3 regions of the Alcanivorax sp. UBA3183 genome follow, and region 3 is predicted to be linked to each of the others. Evidence: predicted binding sites of a transcription regulator. Region 3 holds the regulator's gene; each other region holds the start of a gene.
What was found. Region 3 encodes PhoB, which activates phosphate uptake and scavenging genes when phosphate is short. Its sites were predicted from a motif close to TGTCATANNNNTGTCANA; they were not measured.
Positions count from the first base shown of each region.

Region 1: the regulator PhoB is predicted to act here: its motif matches at 2,176-2,193, upstream of ppk1 (polyphosphate kinase 1).
Region 2: the regulator PhoB is predicted to act here: its motif matches at 3,211-3,228, upstream of B3Q33_RS04700 (TIGR00153 family protein).

Region 1 covers NZ_DEXN01000039.1:122,632-127,807, forward strand. Annotated here, with positions in the region: gene hemB (porphobilinogen synthase) at 1-243, shown strand, start outside; gene B3Q33_RS12470 (MarR family winged helix-turn-helix transcriptional regulator) at 367-828, shown strand; gene B3Q33_RS12475 (alpha/beta hydrolase) at 812-1,660, opposite strand; gene B3Q33_RS12480 (hypothetical protein) at 1,912-2,040, shown strand; gene ppk1 (polyphosphate kinase 1) at 2,234-4,321, shown strand; gene ppx (exopolyphosphatase) at 4,478-5,176, opposite strand, start outside.
Region 2 covers NZ_DEXN01000012.1:1,523-6,698, forward strand. Annotated here, with positions in the region: gene argA (amino-acid N-acetyltransferase) at 1-928, opposite strand, end outside; gene B3Q33_RS04695 (inorganic phosphate transporter) at 1,127-2,395, opposite strand; gene B3Q33_RS04700 (TIGR00153 family protein) at 2,406-3,086, opposite strand; gene B3Q33_RS04705 (GspE/PulE family protein) at 3,411-5,147, shown strand.
Region 3 covers NZ_DEXN01000046.1:47-3,356, reverse strand. Annotated here, with positions in the region: gene ubiA (4-hydroxybenzoate octaprenyltransferase) at 69-941, shown strand; gene phoB (phosphate regulon transcriptional regulator PhoB) at 1,199-1,903, shown strand; gene phoR (phosphate regulon sensor histidine kinase PhoR) at 2,015-3,310, shown strand, end outside.

The sequences.
Region 1 (5,176 bases), on a different contig from region 3:
GTGATGGTTAAACCCGGCATGCCCTACCTGGACGTGGTGCGCAGGGTAAAGGACGAATTCAAAGTGCCGGTGTACGCCTATCAAGTGAGCGGTGAATACGCCATGCACATGGCCGCCTTCCAGAATGGCTGGCTGGACCAGGACAAGGTAATGATGGAATCCCTGCTGGCCTTTAAACGTGCCGGCGCCGACGGCATCCTCACCTACTTTGCCAAGGCGGCTGCGCAGAAACTGAAAGGCTGATCTGAGAGACCCCGTCCAGCGCATTCGCTCCATTGAGCGCAATACCCCACAGCATGCGCTGGACAGGGGCACCGGCCCGCATCCTATAATGCATATACACCAATACATTAGCGGAGCTCTCCAATGGGCCAGGACAAGACCGACACCCTCGCCCCCCTGGAAGTGGGTCGCCATTGCGCCGCCCTGCATTCCCGGGTGCTGTCACGTCTGGTCACCCGCCTCTACAACAACAAGCTGGCAGATACCGGCCTGCGCATTACCCAGTTTTCCATCCTCAATGCCATCAAGGCACAACCGCCGGAATCCATTTTTCAGTTATCCGAATGGCTGGGCATGGAGCGTACCTCCCTGCAGCGCACCGTGGACAAACTGATCGAGAAAGGGCTGGTGGAATCCGAGCCCACCGGCAACAAACGCTCACTAGGTCTGTCGCTCACTGCCGATGGCGAGGCTCTCTACCAGCGGGCACTGATACGCTGGCAGGAAGCCCAGAACGCTTTCGAGTCACTGGTCGGCAAAGAGGAGTGGGACAATATGGCCAGTCAACTTCATCGCTTCAGTACCCGGGTCAAGCAAGAGCTTTAAGCGGCGCTTGAGAAGGCAGGGGCGAATCCGAAAACGCTTTAACGGTATCGATCACCGCCGCATCCCTGAGCACTTTGCGATGACCCAACCCTTGCGTTTGATGCAGCGTAGCCTCTGGAATGGCTTGTTGCAGACGCAGCCCCTCCGCAAAAGGAATCTCCCTGTCACCGGTATCATGGATCAGCAATACCGGGCCACGAATCTGCTTGCCCAACCGCGCTATATTCAGTGCATCGAAACCAATCCCCACCCGGGCGGCCATTTTCTGTAGAAGCTGGAGTCGTGCCCGCTCACCCAGATGCAGAAACGAAGCGAAATTATTGACCATGCCGCGAAATTCCGCCGGTCCGGCAATCAGCACCAGCCTCTCGATACGGCTTTCCTGCGCGGCCACATGGGCCAGAGCCCCGGCGCCCATGGAATGCCCCAGCGCAACGGACACCGGACCACCGATAAAATCCAGCGCCAGACGAATCGCGGCAATGAAATCCCCCACATGGGCCGGCCCATCCGCCTGCTCTCCATGCCCCGGTAAAATCAGGGCGTAGCGGGTATATCGATTGCCATTCACTGCATCGATGAAGGGCAACATCTGTGTGGCCCGGCCGGACCACCCATGCACAAACAGCGCGGCCTCGTCGCCACCCTGCCATATCGCCAGTTGCGCCCGCTCACCCAGCGAAACAGTCAGATCCGGCTCTGATGTGCGGAACGACAATGGCCCCCTGGACACCCGGGGCGTAGTCAACAGATGCAGAGCCGTATCACTGGCGCTGCCTGGCAGCAGCCGACTGTAGCCGGCCATCAAGGTTTGAAAAACGGATAGCAACATAACCCTTCTCCTTTAATGTATATACACTTAAAGAAACCAAAAGGCGCCTCGCTGCATCATGACTACCATTTAGTGTATTTGCACTTTATATTGCTTTATCCTCACAGACAAGCCGGCCCGATTCCAGGGATGGCCCCCGGAGCCGTGAATCCCGGCAGGAACAGCCAATGGCTTATATGAACAAATGGTTATAATTTCGCCGTTTTCTGCTGATTCTGATGACTGGGTCTCTGACCCGAGGAGCAATTGCAATGCGTAGCTTTATATTGATCGCCACCCTGAGCCTGTCGAGCCTGGCCGCTGCTGAAGGCCGCGCCCCAACCGAACAGGAGATGCAGGAGCTGGACATCATCCAGCAATCCTGGATCTTCCAGGGCTGAGTATCCATAAAGCCGCCTGCGGGCGGCTTTATTATTTCATCTCCACTTCCCGCCTCCCCGATCCGCGCGCTATCCTGCTTAACAGGCTGCTGAAAAGCCCGTTAACACAAAATCATTTTGCACCTGTCATTACCGTGTCACATTAATGTCATGCAATAGGGTCTTTGCAAACGGCCCGGTCAGGACGACGCCAATGAATGACATTGCCAGCGAACACAGCGCCATCGACCTCAACAACCCGGACTACTATTTCAACCGGGAGCTGAGCCTGTTGCAGTTCAACCTGCGGGTGCTGGAACAGGCCATGGACGACAGCCATCCCTTGATGGAACGGCTGAACTTTCTGCTGATTTTTTCCAGCAACATGGATGAATTTTTCGAGATCCGTGTGGCCGGACTGAAGAACAAGCTGGAAACCCACACCGGCCAGCCAGGGCCCGACGGCATGCTGGCCGAAGAAGTGCTGAAAGAAATCAGCCGTATCACCCATGACGCGGTGGACCGCCAATACCACATCCTTAACAACATCCTGCTGCCGGCTCTGCGCGAGGAAGGGGTAGACTTTCTTCGCCGCGAAGACTGGACCGAAGCACAGGTGGAATGGGTCAAAAAATATTTCCGCGAACAGATCTACCCAGTGCTCACACCAATTGCGCTGGACCCTTCTCACCCGTTCCCGCGGCTGGTCAACAAGAGCCTGAACTTTATCGTATCGCTGGACGGCAAGGATGCCTTTGGTCGCTCGACCGGTCTGGCCATTGTTCCCGCTCCCCGCTCCCTGCCCCGTCTGATTCGTATTCCTGACGAGATCAGCGAGAGTGGTGACGATAACTTTGTGTTCCTGTCGTCCATGATTCACGCCCACGTCTCCGATCTTTTCCCGGGCATGAAGGCCACCGGCTGTTACCAGTTCCGGGTTACCCGCAATGCGGACATGGAAGTGGACGAGGATGTGGAAGACCTGGCCAGCGCCCTGAAAGGGCAGCTGCTTTCCCTGCGCTATGGGGACGAGGTGCGCCTGGAAGTGGCCGACAACTGCCCACGTCATCTGATTGATTATTTGCTGGAGCAGTTCGAACTGACCGAGATCGATCTGTACGAGGTGAATGGCCCGGTGAACCTGGCTCGCATGTTCACCAGCGTGAACCGCCCACGCCTGCACTACTCGCCTTTCTCACCGAAACTGGCGCCGGCGGTAAAAAAAGCCGACACCATTTTCGACGCCATGGATCAAGGCGACATTCTGCTGCATCACCCCTATGAGTCCTTCCAGCCGGTGATCAATCTGCTGGCAGAAGCGGCCCGCGATCCCAAGGTGCTGGCCATCAAGCAGACCCTATACCGTACCGGTACCAAGTCAGAGATTCTCGATCATCTGGAAACCGCCGCCCGTAATGGCAAGGAAGTGACCGCCATCGTGGAACTGCGTGCCCGCTTCGACGAGGAATCCAATATCGAAGGGGCGCGACGCCTGCAGGAAGCCGGTGCCATCGTGGTGTACGGGGTGGTGGGCTACAAGACCCACGCCAAGATGCTGCTGGTGGTGCGCCGCGAAGGCGACGGCATCAAACGCTACGTGCATCTTGGTACCGGCAACTACCATACCAAGACGACCAAGCTGTACACCGACTACGGCCTGATGACCTGCGAGAAAGGCATCTGCCAGGACGTGCACAAGATCTTCCAGGAGCTCACCGGCATGGGCAAGGCGGCGCGGCTCAAGCAGCTCAAGCATTCCCCCTTTACCCTGCACCCCTCGCTGATCGAATGGATCGACTTTGAAACGCAGCAGGCCACTGCCGGCAAGCCCGCCCGTATCATTGCCAAGTTCAACTCACTCACCGAAGAAAAAATCATCCAGGCCTTGTACCGGGCCAGCCAGGCGGGAGTAGAGATTGATCTGATCGTGCGCGGTATTTGCTGCCTGAAACCGGGTGTGCCAGGTCTGTCAGAGAATATCCGGGTGCGCTCTGTGATCGGACGCTTTCTGGAACACACCCGTATCTACCACTTCCATCATGGTGGAGAAGATCTGGTGTATTGCTCCAGCGCCGACTGGATGGATCGCAACCTGTTCAACCGGGTGGAAACCTGCTTCCCGATCAATGACCCGGTACTCAAGGCCCAGGTAATCGAGCAGGGGCTGCATTTTTACCTGCGCGATAACAGCCGTGCCTGGCTGCTGCAGGCAGATGGAAACTATCTGCACGCCCTGCCCCAGGACGGGCAGGAGAGCTTCATCGCACAGCACGTATTACTGGAAACCTTGGGAGGAAGCTGAATTCTTCATTAATAATTGAGAATGGATAATTGATAACTCGCGGGAAAGGGCATCAGGCCCTGAAACGCAAGAGGCCGCGCCCAAACGCTTGGACGCGGCCTCTTGCATTCAAAGACAACAGCAACACCAATCCGCGCCGTTATCAATTATCCATTCTCAATTATCAACCAACCTCAACTCATAGCCTCCAGCACGAAAATAATCCTGTTCCTGTTCCAGATCCGCCAGTGTCAGGGGATGCTCTTCCAGCCAGTGCTCCGGAAACTGCAGGGACAAGGTATTGCCTTCGGCTTTCAGTACCATCTCGGGAATGACTTCATCACAGCGGGCATGATGCAGGCGAGCAGACAGTCGCAACACCAGGCATAACCGCAACAGGCCCTGCTGCTCATCGTCGGGTAGCTCCGACAGGGCAGACAGGGGAAGCTTGCGACGGTGGCCACGCACCAGCACCGCCACCGCCTGCTGCTCCTGACGGGAAAACCCGGGCAGGTCTGAATTGGTCACCAGGTAGGCGCCATGCTTGTGGAACTGGCTATGGGAGACGGCAAGGCCGACCTCGTGGAGCAACGCGCCCCAGCGCAGGGTGTCAGCCAATTCGTCATCGTCCAGTTGCCAGCTTTTGGCCACCTGCCGATACAGTCCCATCGCCGTGTCACAGACACGCTCAGCCTGGGTGCGCTCCACATGATGGCGACTCATCAGCGACTGGATGCTGCGTTCGCGCACATCCTCATGGCCGAACCGTCCCAGCAGGTCGTACAGTAGCCCCTCCCGCAGGGCACCGCCGGACACCTCCATCTGCTCAATGCTCAGCTGTTCGAAGATGCCGTAGAGAATCGCCAGACCGGAGGG
Region 2 (5,176 bases), on a different contig from region 3:
TCAGTTCCAGGATGCCGCCCACGTCGTCGATGCGGGCGCCACGCAGTGTCTCGTAAGTTTCCCGGGTAACCAGGGTGCCGCAGCCGTCACGGGTGAACAGTTCCTTGAGCAGGGCGCCGTCGTCGTTGGCGTCGATCAGGTGCGCCCGGCCCACGCCGTTGCTGGCGGCGTGGCAGGCGGCGGTGAGCTGTCGATCGACGCCGTTATCTTCGTATTGGTCGCCCGCAAGCAATTTGCCTGCCTGCTGGGGGCTAAGTTCGCGGACCAGGTTGCCTTCCGGGTCGGCCAGGCGCAGGTCATCACCCATCAGGATGAGCTTGTCTGCGCCCAGGGCGATGGCGGCGGTGGAGGCGACTTCTTCCGCATTCACGTTGAACAGTTCACCGGTGGGCGAGCAGCCCAGGGGTGACAGCAGCACCACATTGCCATTGCTCAGTTGCTGGCGGATGGCGTCCACTTCGATGCGCCGCACTTCGCCAGTGTGCTGGTAGTCAAAACCGTTGCGTACCCCTACCGGCTTGGCGACCACGAAATTACCGCTGATCAGGCGGATACCGGCGTTGTACATGGGGGAGTTGGCCAGCCCCATGGAGAACAGCCCTTCCAGTTTCAGGCGCAGGGCACCCACCGCCGCCATGACGCCGTTGAGGGCGGCGCTGTCAGTGATGCGCATGTGTTGTTCAAAGGTGGATTCGATGCCGGACTCCGCCAGCCGCGCGCTGATCTGCGGGCGGGCACCGTGGACCAGCACCAGCTTGATGCCCAGGCTGTTGAGCAGGGCCAGATCGTGGATCAGGGTAGGCAGGCGCGGGCCGTCCAGTAGTTCGCCGGAAAGCATGACCACAAAGGTGCGCCCCCGATGGGCGTTAATGTACGGGGACGAATTGCGGAACCAGTGGACCTGATTGTCGGGGGTGTTGCTGGGCACGGCATGTCTCGGCGGTTGGTGGCTGACAGGCCAGTATAGCCAGCGGCTGTGGTGTGATGCCAGATGTGGGTAATCGCGGTCGAACGACCGCTCCCGCAAAGGTGGGTTCTGGCTCCCGTGGGAGCGGTCGATCGACCGCGAACAAAAACGCCGCCCGGAGGGCGGCGTCAGTGTGCTGCGTGAAGCCTGTCAGCGTTATTACGCCCCGAACAGGCCCTTGAAGAAGTAGAAGAACAGAATGGACAGCAGGGCCCCGGCCGGCAGGGTCACCACCCAGGAGGTAAAGATGGTGCTGACCACGCGCAGGTTCAGGGAGCCGATGCCGCGGGCCATGCCCACGCCCAGGATCGCCCCCACCAGGGTGTGGGTGGTGGAGATGGGCAGGCCGGTGCCGGAGGCCAGGATCACGGTGCCGGCGGCACCCAGCTCGGCGGCGAAGCCGCGGCTGGGGGTCAGCTCGGTGATGTTCTTGCCCACCGTGGCCATTACCCTGGCGCCGAGAATGGCGAGACCGAAGACGATGCCCATGGCGCCGACCAGCAGAATCCAGCCAGGCATGGCGGCTTCGCCGCCGATCACACCTTCGTTGACGATGACGCTGTTGATGGCGGCCAGCGGGCCCACCGCGTTGGCCACATCATTGGAACCGTGGGCGAAGGCCATGGCACAGGCGGTGAAGATCATCAGTACGGCAAAGATGCGCTCCACGGAGTGAAAGCGGAAATCCTTGTCGGCTTCCGGGTTGGGCTGGATACGGCTGAGAATAGCGGCGCCGATCACGGCGACTATCAGGCCGCCGACGGCGGACCAGCCAAGACTGGCGCCATAGCTGATTTCCAGGCCGATATGCTTGAGACCTTTCAGCAGGGTGACGGCGCTAATCGCGAAGCCCACCAGGAACATGTAGAAGGGCACCACCCGCTTGGCCCGCTGGAAGGGGTCGTCCTGGTTGAGCACCAACTTCTGTACGCTCTTGATCAGGGCAAAGGAGATAAAGCCGGCCAGCAAGGGCGAGGTGACCCAGCTGGCGACGATGTTGCCCACCTTGCCCCAGTTGACCGCATCCATGCCCACGCCCACTGCCGCAAAGCCGACAATGGCGCCGACGATGGAGTGGGTGGTGGAGACCGGCCAGCCGAACCAGGAGGCAACAATCAGCCAGATACCGGCGGCCAGCAGGGCAGACATCATCCCGTAGACCAGATAGTGGGGAAACTCGGCAAAGACGCCGGCATCGACGATGCCTTTGCGTACCGTGGCGGTCACTTCGCCACCGGCCAGATAGGCGCCGCAGAATTCAAAGACGATGGCGATCATCACCGCCTGTTTCACCGTCAGGGCACCGGAGCCCACCGAGGTGCCCATGGCGTTGGCTACGTCGTTGGCGCCCACGCCCCAGGCCATCAGAAAGCCGAAAGCGCCGGCCAGCAACAGCATCAGGTAGCTGTGTTCAATCATCCACTCCATAAGATAGCTCCTAGCGTGCGACCAGCATCTGCAGGCGGCCGCCCACTTTCTGGGCGCGATCAGCGAGATCGCCTACCCATTCGATGATCTTGTAGAGAAAAATGACATCCACCGGGGGCAGTTCGCTTTCCAGCTTGAACAGGGTGGAACGGATGGTGATCTGCTGCTCGTCGTTGTTGCGCTCCAGGCGGTCCAGCTCTTCGATGAGCTCTTCCACGATCTGGATTTCACGGCCACTGAAGCCGGTCTCGATCAGTTCATCGAGTTCGTTGATGGCTTTTTGCGCCTGGGCGGAGGTATCGATGGCGCCCTGAACGTAATCGCGCATCACCTCGGCCAGCACCGGCGGGATGCTCATCTGCCGTCCGAGCATCAGGCCTGAGATGTCCTTGGCCTTGTTGGCCACCTTGTCCTGCACGCTGATCAAATCGAGCAGATCGGTGCGCGGCATGGGCAGAAACAGGCTTTTTGGCAGGTTCAGGCGGAACTCTTTTTTCAGTTCGTCTGCCTGGTTTTCCAGCTCGGCGATACGCTTGCGAGCAGCGCGTGCCTTGTCCCAGTCCCCTTCGGTAACGGCGGCGAAGAAGTCCGCCAGGGTGCGGGCACAATCGTGAACGGTGTCGTAGTGTTGCTGCAGGGGCTTGATGGGGGAGCGGCCAAACAGGCCGGCAATGGAGCTTCCAAAGGACATAGGCGCCTCGGATCCAGAGTCAGAGTAAAACCTGAAGCAGGGGCTTCAGGTGGAATCAGTGTCCCACTTTCCCGGGCGGTCGCCCAGTAGGGACAGGGCTCGGGTCATGGCACGACCGTGCGTCTGTCACAGACATGTCATGAAACTGGTCGCGAGTATAGTCAAAGCCGCCGGGGCTGTCAGGGGTTCAATGATAGGGTTACAGTACTAGGACAAAATAATGAGGCCGCAGGACGGCCCGTTGGTCAAACCGGAGAGTCTTGAGTGAACGCCACCGCCAACCCCGCCAAACTGGATGGTCTGCTGATTGATGTGCGCTGGCTGATGCGCGAGTTGCTGGAAGAAGGGCGCGTCAGTCAGGAGGACTTCAATGTCATTTCCACCACGCCGCGGGAAAAGAAGGAGCTGAACTGGCATCCGATCCAGGTGCTGGCCAAGTATCGGCTTACCGATCGCAGTAATACCCATCAGTTGCTGGATGTGGAATTTCTTACTCGCTGGCTGGGGGAGAAGGCAGGTATCCGGGTCTGCCATATTGATCCACTCAAGGTGCATGTGGACCAGGTCACCAATGTGATGAGCTACGCCTTTGCCGAGCGCCACGGCATCGTGGCGTTGGAAGTGCTGCGCGACAAGGTGGTGGTGGCCTGCGATCAGCCCTTTGTGCGTGACTGGCAGGCCCACCTCAAGCAGGTGCTGCGCGACCGGGAGCTGGAGGTGGTGCTGGCCAACCCGGAGCAGCTGCGCCGCTACCGCGTTGAGTTCTACAACCTGAGCCGTTCCATCGCCGGTGCTTCCGGCAAAACCGGCCAGGAAATGTCCGGCATCACCAACTTCGAGCAGTTGTTGGAAGTGGGTAAGGGGCATCATGACGCGGATGACCAGCACATCGTCAATATTGTGGACTGGATTCTGCAGTATGCGTTTTCCCAGCGGGCCAGCGATATTCACCTGGAGCCGCGCCGGGAAACCGGCAAGATGCGCTTCCGTATCGATGGCGTACTGCACGATGTCTACGAACTGCCGGCGGCGATCATGGCGGCGGTGACCAGCCGACTGAAAATTCTCAGTCGCCTGAATGTGGCGGAAAAGCGCAAACCCCAGGATGGCCGTTTGAAGACCAAGTCGCCGGAGGGGGATGAGATCGAGCTGCGACTTTCCACCCTGCCTACTGCCTTCGGGGAAAAGATGGTGATGCGGGTGTTTGACCCGGATGTCCTGGTGCGAAGCTTCGAGCAGATGGGCTTCACCTCGGAGGACTATGAGTCCTGGCAGCGGATGACCTCGCATCCCCATGGGATCATCTTCGTCACCGGGCCCACCGGTTCAGGCAAGACCACCACCCTGTATTCCACCCTAAAGCAGCTGGCCACCAGCGAGGTGAATGTCTGCACCATTGAGGACCCCATCGAAATGGTGGAGTCCAGCTTCAATCAGATGCAGGTGCAGGCCAATATCGACGTGAGTTTTGCCCAGGGGGTCAAGGCCATGCTGCGCCAAGACCCGGATATCATCATGATCGGCGAGATCCGTGACCTGGCTACAGCAGACATGGCGATTCAGGCGGCACTTACCGGTCACCTGGTGTTGTCCACGTTGCATACCAACGATGCGCCGTCGTCCATTACCCGGCTGGTGGATTTGGGGGTGCCGCCCTACATGATCAGCGCCACGGTGCTGGGGGTGATGGCTCAGCGGCTGATCCGCACCCTCTGTCCTCACTGCAAGCAAGCCACGGAGACCGATGTGCAGGCCTGGGAGGAGCTGGTGCGCCCCTTCAAGATGAAGCCGCCGGAAGTTATCTATCGGCCGGTGGGCTGCCTGGAATGTCGGGATACCGGCTACCTGGGTCGCGTGGGGGTCTATGAAACCATGCCCCTGAATACCGCCCTGAAACAGCAGATTTCCCGGGGCGCCGAACTGGAAACCCTCACCCGTCAGTCGCTCAAGAATGGTATGAAGCCCCTGCGCATCAGCGGCGCCATGAAAGTGGCGAAGGGGCTGACCACCATTGAAGAGGTAATGCGGGTGACGCCGTCCCAGGATATTTTGCTGGGATAGAAAATGAGCAAGTTGAAAGTTCAAAGTTG
Region 3 (3,310 bases):
ACAAGGCGCCTTGAAACTTTCCACTTTCAACTTGAAACTTAACCCCGCCCCTGACAACCGGATGTCCCATGTTTGCCTTCGTTGAACAGCGCTACCCCCAAGCCTGGCCCTATATACAGCTGATGCGACTGGATCGCCCCATCGGTACGCTGCTGCTGCTGTGGCCCACCCTGTGGGCGGTGTGGATTGCCGGTAATGGCACGCCGAGCCTGAAAACCGTGCTGATCTTCATTCTCGGGGTGATCATCATGCGTGCCGCCGGCTGCGTGATTAACGACTTTGCCGACCGGGATTTCGATGGTGACGTGGAACGCACCAAAGGTCGTCCACTGGCCACCGGTGCCATCAGCGCCAAGAAAGCCCTGGCCCTGTTCTGTGGACTGGGGCTGCTGGCCTTTGTGCTGGTGCTGTTCCTCAACGAGCTGACCTTCTGGTTGTCCTTCGGTGGCCTCGGGCTTGCTGTTCTTTACCCCTTCACCAAACGCTTCACCTTCATGCCGCAACTGTTTCTGGGCGCCGCCTTCAGCTGGGCCATCCCCATGGCATTTGCCGCCGAAACCGGGGCAGTGCCGGAAATCGCCTGGCTATTGTATGTGGCCAACCTGGTGTGGACTGTGGCCTACGACACCGAATACGCCATGTGCGACCGGGAAGACGACCTGAAACTGGGCATCAAGAGCACCGCCATCCTGTTCGGCGATGCGGACCGGCTGATGATCGCCATCCTCCAGGGTCTGACTCTGCTGGCGCTGATCATGGTGGGACAACGGCTGGACTTCTCTTGGCCCTGGTACGTGGGCCTGGGCGGCATGACCCTGAGCTTCCTGTTCCAGCACAGTCTGATCCGCTACCGGGAACGCTGGCCCAGCTTCCACGCTTTTCTCAATAACCACTGGGCCGGAGCGTGCGTGTTTGTCGGGTTATATTTCCAGTATCTTTGAGTGGCAAGCTACAAGCTTCAAGTTGCAACGCGACATAGGGTAATGCCACTCGTTAGCCGTGATGACCCGCGCTGAGATTTTTTCTGTTTTTCCTCAGCAGCGCGAAGTGCCGTATCCATCCATCGGCACATGCCCTGAATTGGTGTTATAGCTCGCCTCTTGCTTTTCCCCCAAAAATCCGCCCAACTTGTCATACGGATGTCACAAAAAAGCAATCTAATAGGGCAACATAGATAGACAGGCAAGGAAGGAAAGCCATGTCCCGTAACCGTATTTTGATTGTTGACGACGAGCCCGCTATTCGGGAAATGGTGGCCGTTGCCTTGGAGCTGGCTGATTTTGATGTGCTGGAGGCAGAAAATGCCCAGCGCGGCCACGAAATTATTGTCGATGAACGCCCGGATCTGGTGCTGCTGGACTGGATGCTGCCGTCGATCACCGGCATTGAGCTGGCCCGCCGCCTCAAGCGTGATGAGACCACCAACGAGATCCCCATCATCATGCTCACCGCCAAGAGCGAAGAGGACAACAAGATCCAGGGCCTGGATGTGGGCGCCGACGACTACATCACCAAGCCATTTTCCACCCGCGAGCTGATTTCCCGCATCAAGGCGGTACTGCGCCGGGCTTCCAGCACGGCGGCGGACAAGGCCATTGAAGTGGAAGGTCTCTGCCTGGATCCGGTCAGCCACCGCATCAGCGCCGACGACGAGCCCGTGGACATGGGCCCGACGGAATACCGTCTGCTGGAATTCTTCATGAGCCACCAGGAACGGGCCTACTCGCGCACCCAGTTACTGGATCAGGTGTGGGGCGCCAACGTGTATGTGGAAGACCGCACCATCGATGTGCATATCCGTCGCCTGCGCAAGGCCCTGGCCCCCTTCGGCTACGACCGTTTTATCCAGACGGTACGCGGCACCGGCTACCGTTTTTCAGTAAAATCCGCCAAGGCAGGCTGAACCGATCCGGTTTGCGCTACGCATTGCGCGCAATCAGAAGAGGTGGTGCAATGCGAGTCGGTTACGATTAATGCACCCACGTAGCCGCAACGGGGCGGTGGAAGCGAGATCATGAAAGCCAGTCTGGCCAAGGAAGTAAATCGCATTGTCGGCCTGTTACTGCTGGCCGCTCTGGCGGCGTTAGCGGTGGGCAACATCTGGCCACTGCTGGCAGGCATGCTGGGCTATATCATCTGGAGCACCCGGCAGTTGTTTGGCCTGTACAGCTGGCTGGTGCGCGATGACCATACCGAGCCACCGGACAGCACCGGCCTGTGGGGCGAGTTCTACACTCGCCTTGAACACCTTTTCCAGAAAGAACGCCGCGCCCAGGAAAACCTGCAAGGCATCATTCACCGCGCCCAACAATCGGTGAATGCCCTGGAAGATGTGGTCATCCTCATCGATCAACACGGCTACCTGGAGTACTGGAACCAGGCCGCAGAACACTATATGGGTTTCAATGCCCGCCAGGACCTGGGCCAACCGCTCACCAACCTGATCCGCCATCCGAAATTTACCGAATACCTTAGCCAGGGAGATTTTCGTGACGCCCTGGAAATTCCCTCGCCGGTAGACGACAACCGCATCCTGCAATTTCGCGTCACCGAGTTTGGTGTGGGCGAACAGTTGATGATGGCCCGGGACGTGACCCGGCTCCATCACCTGGAACAGATGCGCAAGGATTTCGTGGCCAACGTGAGCCACGAACTGAAAACCCCGCTGACCGTGCTCAAGGGTTACCTTGAAACCCTGCTTGATACCGTACCGGAAGAACAGTCGCGCCTGCGCCGGGCGCTCACCCAGATGGACAACCAGTCCAACCGCATGGAAGCTCTGGTCTCGGATCTGCTGTTGTTGGCCCGACTGGAAGGCACCGACGCGGACAACCTGAGCCAGGCGGTACCGGTCCACGGCATGCTCAAACGCATGCGCGAAAATGCCCTCGCACTCAGCGCCGACAAGGCCCACAGCATCGAGCTGGACGTGACCGAAGAGGCCCGCCTGATCGCCAACCCGGCAGAGCTGGAAAGCGCGTTCGGCAACCTGATCACCAATGCGGTGAAATACACTCCCGCCGGTGGCCAGATCCAGATTCGCTGGTGGCAGGATGAACGCGGCGCGCATCTGGCAGTGAGCGACAACGGCGTCGGCATTGATCCGGCCCACATTCCGCGCCTCACCGAACGCTTCTATCGCCCGGATAACAGCCGCGTCACCGAGACCGGCGGCACCGGTCTGGGCCTGGCCATCGTCAAGCACGTGATGATCCGCCACAACGGCAAACTGGAAATCAAGAGCGAACTGGGCAAGGGCAGCGTCTTTACCTGTCATTTCCCGGCGGATCGGTTGGTGAGTAAACCCACG